DNA from 2 places in the Paenibacillus sp. sgz302148 genome. Region 2 is predicted to be linked to the other one. Evidence: predicted binding sites of a transcription regulator. Region 2 holds the regulator's gene; the other holds the start of a gene.
What was found. The regulator CtsR, encoded in region 2, represses protease genes until heat stress. The targets are predictions, from matches to a motif close to ATGGTCAATAAAGGTCAAACA.
Positions count from the first base shown of each region.

Region 1: a site for CtsR is predicted at 1,490-1,510, ahead of clpP (ATP-dependent Clp endopeptidase proteolytic subunit ClpP). Genes of this name have one in related genera too.

Region 1 is NZ_JBVYOJ010000003.1:298,197-301,618, forward strand. It holds tRNA gene AC0LWM_RS06700 (tRNA-Arg) at 559-633, shown strand; gene AC0LWM_RS06705 (hypothetical protein) at 853-1,347, opposite strand; gene clpP (ATP-dependent Clp endopeptidase proteolytic subunit ClpP) at 1,574-2,155, shown strand; gene AC0LWM_RS06715 (helix-turn-helix domain-containing protein) at 2,295-3,110, opposite strand; gene AC0LWM_RS06720 (sugar phosphate isomerase/epimerase family protein) at 3,243-3,422, shown strand, end outside.
Region 2 is NZ_JBVYOJ010000029.1:218-3,639, forward strand. It holds gene AC0LWM_RS29320 (SPL family radical SAM protein) at 1-882, opposite strand, end outside; gene AC0LWM_RS29325 (CtsR family transcriptional regulator) at 1,166-1,627, shown strand; gene mcsA (protein-arginine kinase activator protein McsA) at 1,641-2,159, shown strand; gene mcsB (protein-arginine kinase McsB) at 2,232-3,284, shown strand; gene clpC (ATP-dependent protease ATP-binding subunit ClpC) at 3,300-3,422, shown strand, end outside.

The DNA.
Region 1 (3,422 bases), on a different contig from region 2:
TACGACTAATTCTGATGCGCCCTGCTTACATCAATAGCTGGTCGTAAAACGTCCCGCGTGTTCTTTTTAAGTCCCACTATCATTGTAACGAAAAAGATGTCGATTTTCAAGTATTCGACACAACATTCGGCATTTAAACTTTTATACTGTTTGTTATTTGATTTGTGGCGGAAATTCTCCAAAAGGAAGTGATGAGAACTAAGTGCTCGAAAGGGACTGCAGGCACCTTCACTTGGACCGCTCTTGGGACGCTCTACAAACTTAGATGCAAAAGTACATTTATTTAACCAACTTGATCACCTTAACAGACAAATAACTGCAACCGTGCAGTTATTGGCCGGAATGAACGTCTGAACCGATGATTTCGAGAATAATAGCTGCATTTTTGCAGTAACACTTGGCTTGTCCGACAGAGAGGAAATAATAGATGTACTTTTGCAGTTATCCCCGCGAGATTCCTCCCGTAACAGTAGACACAATCGGCTTCCAAAAAAATCTGAACAAACATGCTTGCTTTTCTCATCTATCTGTCATATAATAAATTTCGCTATCTCACATGCGCCCGTGGTCCAATGGATATGACGTAGGCCTCCGGAGCCTGAGATCGAGGTTCAATTCCTCGCGGGCGCGCCATTTTTCCTATAAAGAAGCTATCCGACATCGGGTGGCTTTTTTTCATTTTCCGTAAATCCCGGCGAATCGATGCATTCACATCTTCATCACCTAAGAGAAATAACCGCCGGACCCTGCATCCGCAGGTCCAACGGTTCATAAACTCAACATATAATCAATTTCCTCTCACCCCCGTATGACAATATGCCAGATGACCTATACTAGCAAAATGCGGTTTTGTTATTTCACTTTGATTCCGATGACGACCGACGTTTGGTTCGTAACGAATTGTTGGTCTTTCGTTAGCCAATCCGCCGAAATCGTGTAGTAGTATTCTCCGGCTTCTTCAGGCGCTTGGAACGAGCCGTTTTCTAACGCTATCGTTGCGGGTTTCCCTTGAGAATCGTCTTCCACGTTCACATTCATACGCATTGGATGCGGCTCATAGTCCCAGGTGATCCATATTTGCGTTCCAGGTTCTACAGCGGTAGGTGCATTGCCCCGAAGCTGCGCTTTGCCGCCGATAAAATCGGCACAGCCAAGCCGGTACCAGCAATAGCTGCTCTGGTAGGCAGGAATGTCTTGTGACGTTGTGCTAATCTTGGGCAAGGGTGGGGTTTTCAGCTCTTGCTTCGGCGGGTCGGCCGACTTCACAGCAGGTACTACGTTATACGAATAGCCGTTTGTCGCTAACATCATCAATAACAAGGACACTGCGATCAATTGTTTGATCACGATGAACCACCTCCTGCATCATTAGACGCACGAATTAACATTTTGTTCCACCGGAAATAAAGCAAGCGTCACCCCTTGACTCCGTTTTCTGGATAATTTATGGAATATGACGGAATATATCAATTTAAAATTTGATCAAAAAAGTTTGACTATCTTTGACTTTTGTATTTGTTTTTTGTATGATAGCGATGTAGCAATTATTTCACATGTCAGGAGGCAGATAAATATGAGTTTTGTCCCTATGGTTATCGAACAAAGCAATCGCGGCGAGCGCGCTTATGACATTTATTCCCGGCTATTGAAGGATCGCATCATTATCCTCGGCACCCCGGTGAACGATGTCGTCGCCAATTCCATCATAGCGCAAATGTTGTTCCTGGCAGCCGATGATCCGGATAAAGACATTCATTTGTACATTAACAGCCCGGGCGGATCGATCACATCCGGCATGGCGATTTTCGATACGATGCAATTCATCAAACCCGACGTATCTACGATCTGCGTAGGCATGGCCGCTTCGATGGGCGCATTCCTGCTTGCGGCGGGCGCCAAAGGCAAACGTTTCGCTTTGCCGAACAGCGAAGTGATGATCCATCAGCCGCTCGGCGGCGCCGAAGGGCAAGCGAGCGACATCGAAATTCGCGCGAAGCGCATCCTGAAAATGCGCGACAAGCTGAACACGATCCTGGCCGAGCGTACGGGCCAACCGCTCAGCCGCATCGAGAAGGATACGGACCGCGACTACTTCATGAGCGCGGAAGAAGCCGCAGCTTACGGTTTGATCGATAAAGTGATCGAGCGCGTATAAGGCGTAAGCCACAACGATAAAAGCCTTCCCCATCACGACCTCGCGTCGGGTCAGGGGAAAGGCTTTTTTTTACACGATATACATGCATTCGCATCGTTCTATTCGCTATTACGCATAGCCGCATCGCCAGGACTCTCCACTACATCCGCTCCCGGTACTCTTTCGGCGACATGCCCATTCGAGCGCGGAACGTGCGGTGAAAATAGCTGTAGCTGTGGAAGCCGGTCGTTTCGGCGACCTGCTCCAGCGTCATGCTGCTGAACCGGATGCGTTCGCATGCGAGACTAAGGCGCACCTCGATCGCGTAGTCGATAATCGATTGGCCGAACGTATCCTTGAACAGATGGCTGGCCCGGGAAACGCTCATATCGACGCTGCCTGCCGCCTCTTCCAGCGTGAACGGCTCGATCGCGTGCCGCTCCACATAATGCTTCAGCCGATACGCCACATAGGAACGGGAACTGGGCGAAGCCTGCGTCCGTTCGTTGATCGCCCTGTCGAGCGTCAGGCACAGCAGCCGTAGCAAATGCTCGGCGATCGAAGGGTCGGCGTCGCGGATGCGCCTTTTTTCGAGAATAATTTGGCGCCATAATGAGATCCAGCTTTCGTCCAGCCCGATATAGGTTTTGATAGCCCGGGCCTGCCCTCCGCTCCCTTTCCACCAAGCATCAAGCCACGGCCCCTGACACATGATAAAATAGTCGGTGCTGTGGATTTTCGCCGGCGGCGGGGCGGATGCGCCAACGCGCAGCTCATACGGCTCTCCGGGCCCGTACATCAGCAGATCGCCAGCAATGATCGGTTCGAAGCGGTCACGCACCCAAGCCTCGCAGCTGCCTTCCGTTTGCATGCGGAACAGGTACATCGGAAGCCCTTGGCGTTCGTTCATTATGAATGGCTTCGTATGCGTGGAATAACCGGAGATCAATATTTCGGACGGTGGGTCCGGTAGCATCGGCAAACTCACCTCTTGTCGATATGTAGCAAGATTGTTCATGTTTGATAAGATCATTCATGTTCATTATAGGCGAGCTGTGATATACATAAAAGTAGAATGTTACATACCTCTGGATGGATGGTGAAATCAATGTCACGTATGGGAATCGGAATTCAACTGTACACACTGCGCAATGAGACGGCGCAAGATTTCAAAGGAACGCTGCGGCAGGTCGCCGCGCTTGGCTATGAGGGTGTTGAGTTTGCGGGTTACGGCGGATTGGCTCCGCAAGAACTGAAAGAACTTCTGGGCGAATTGAAGCTGACTTCG
Region 2 (3,422 bases):
ATTAGAGTTTGTCTCATGAAGCGCATGCTCATGATTATTCAAGCGGTACTGCCGCAGCAAAGCCTGAATATAATCGCGCAATGGTTGTCGATAATCGTCATGCACACGCGAAGAACGATAAAATAGATCGGCATATTTCGGGACGAGCTGTGGATAATACAAACGAAGCGTGGAGAAAAACCAGTTCTTCACGTCCGGATGATCAAGCCGCAAGAACGAAGACATGACAAATTTAGCCTGAGCATCCGCCGCATGTTGTACAAGTTCTTTAAGTTCATCATGGCCATCGGTAATATAGGGTATTATCGGAGCCAGGAAAACGCCGGTTGGAATGCCGGCTTCATTTAACCGCCGTACGGTTTCCATTCGTTTCGCGGGAAAGGGCGACGACGGCTCTAGCCGTCTCCAATGGTCACGGTTCAATGTATTGATACTTATGTTCACCGATACCATCGGCAACTTCATTAATAAGTCCATATCGCGCATAATCAGCGGCGAACGGGTCGTAATGGAAACCGGTACTTTATGCCGAGCGAGTATCTCAAGGCATTCACGTGTAATTCGCGCTTTTCCTTCCACCGGCTGGTACGGGTCGGTTGCCGTTCCGAGCGCAATGCGCCGCGGTCCCGATTTTTTCGTCCATTGCCTTAATTGCCTCTCTAGTACATCGGCTGCGTTGATCTTGATCAATATATGATGCTGGAACGTATCATCAGTGTCCATTCCTAGAAAACCATGGGTTTTACGGGCATAACAAAAGCTGCATCCGTGCTGGCAGCCTCGGTAAGGATTGATCGATCCTTCAAAAGGCATAGATGGCGCTTTTACTGCATTCAGAATGCTTTTGGCCTCAACGTTTTCATATTGAAGACGATTCGACATCCTTGATTCCTCCCGCCTTGCGAAATATAAGAACATATATTCCTATTCTTATCAATCATACACCACGAACATACGTTTTTCAATCCGGACAATAATGGAAGAACAATCAAGGGCAAGAATAAAAAATAATTTCCGGCCTAAACTATTGATACGGATGACAAAGCACTTGCAAATTGTCAAAAGTTGATTATAATAAAGTTAAAGTCAAAGATAGTCAAAGTCAACCGAACGGTTGCAGACTACGCGACTTCATCAGAAAGTCGTTTCATTGGAGGATGGATCGGTGCGTAATATCTCTGATCTTATCGAACAGTTTCTTAAGAACAGCCTGATGCAAAGCGCTGAAGGCGCCGTGGAGATTCAACGCAATGACTTGGCGGACCGGTTCCAATGCGTACCTTCGCAGATTAATTATGTGATCAGCACAAGGTTCACGCTGGAGAAGGGCTACCTTGTCGAAAGCAAACGCGGCGGCGGTGGATATATCCGCATTCAGCGTATTGAGCTGCCTTCGCATGGCGCGATACACGGCCATATTCTGCAGTCGATCGGTTCGCAAATCGATCAAACCGCGGCGGAAGGACTCGTGTATCAATTGGAGGAAGCAAGGCATATTTCCGCAAGGGAAGCCGGCATGCTAAGAGCGGCCATCGCTCGCGAAGTACTTGCTTTGAAGCTGCCGCTGCGCGACGAAATTCGCGCCAAGGTACTCAAGGCCATGTTGATCGCATTATTAGGCAAGTGAGGAGGGATCCTGGATGTTGTGTCAGGAATGCGGCAAGAAACCGGCAACGCTACATTTTACGAAAATCGTCAATGGCGAAAAAACGGAATTTCACATTTGTGAGTCCTGTGCTCGCGAAAAAGGAGAAATTCCCGGGACTGCCAACGGATTTTCCATTCACAGCCTGTTGTCAGGGCTGCTTGATTTCCAGCCTTCCTCAGCCGGGGCGTCCTTCGGTGCCAAGCCGCAGACGCTGCGCTGCGAGGAATGCGGCCTGACCTATGCGCAATTCAGCAAGCTGGGTCGATTCGGCTGCAGCTCGTGTTACCGGCATTTCGGCGATCGGCTCGATCCGCTGTTCAAGCGAGTTCACGGCAACACGGTGCATAGCGGCAAAATTCCAAAGCGGTCGGGTACGCAAATTCAATTTAAACGGGAAATCGACGATTTAAAGAAGGAATTGCAATACCGTATCGAGCACGAGGAATTCGAGTCGGCTGCGCAAATTCGCGATCAAATTCGCGAACTGGAGAGGAAATTATCCGGGGCATAACTTACAACGGCTTTCTGCCTAGAAGGTCTTTGCATAAGCTTTAACGAAGTGGCATAGGGAGGAAGGTGTACGATGTCGCGATTTACTCAAGAAGCGTTAAGCGATTGGATGAGAGGCAGCGGCCCCGATTCCGATATTGTGATCAGCAGCCGAATTCGGATCGCACGAAACGTGCGGTCGCAGCCTTTTCCGATGCTGGCCACGAATCAGCAGCTGAAAGAAGTGCTTGACGGTATCGTCCAAGTCGTCTCCGACCAGGCGCTTGCCGGCATTGATAAGCTGGAGCTGATTCCGCTGGCGAAGTTGAACGAATTGGAACGGCGGGTGCTCGTCGAGAAGCATCTCATTAGCCCGAATTTGGCGAATGAGTCACGGAACGGCGCCGTTATTTTGAGCGAAAACGAATCGATCAGCATTATGGTAAACGAAGAAGACCATATTCGAATTCAATGTTTGTTCCCTGGCTTTCAGCTTCAGGAAGCTTGGCAGCAGGCCAGTCGGATCGACGACATTTTCGAAACGCATCTCGACTATGCTTTTGACGAGAAATACGGATACTTAACGAGCTGCCCGACGAATGTCGGTACCGGGATTCGCGCATCGGTCATGATGCATTTGCCGGCGCTTGTGCTTACACAGCAAATCAACCGCATTTTGTCGGCGATTACTCAAGTGGGTCTTGCGGTTCGCGGCATATATGGCGAAGGCAGCGAAGCGACGGGCAATCTGTTTCAAATCTCCAATCAGATTACGTTAGGCCAATCCGAGGATGAGATTATCGACAACCTATACGGTGTCGCGAAGCAGATTATCGAACATGAAAAAGCGGCAAGACAAAAGCTGCTGCAAGAGTCGAGAATCCGTATCGTCGATCGGGTGATGAGGTCGTACGGCATTTTGTCGAATGCGGCTATTCTGGATTCGAAGGAAGCGGCTCAGCGGTTGTCGGACGTAAGGCTTGGAATCGATCTGGAGCTCATATCCGACGTATCCGGCAACGTGATGAACGAGCTGATGGTTATGATGCAGCCCGGGTTTTTGCAGCAATATTCCGGTGAGAAATTAAGCGCCGACGAACGCGATATTCGCAGAGCCGAATTGATTCGGGAACGACTGAAATATTAATGGAGGTGTATAGATATGATGTTCGGAAGATTCACGGAACGCGCACAGAAGGTACTGGCGCTGGCACAAGAAGAAGCAGTGCGTCTCGGCCATAACAATATCGGAACGGAGCACATCCTGCTCGGGCTGATTCGCGAG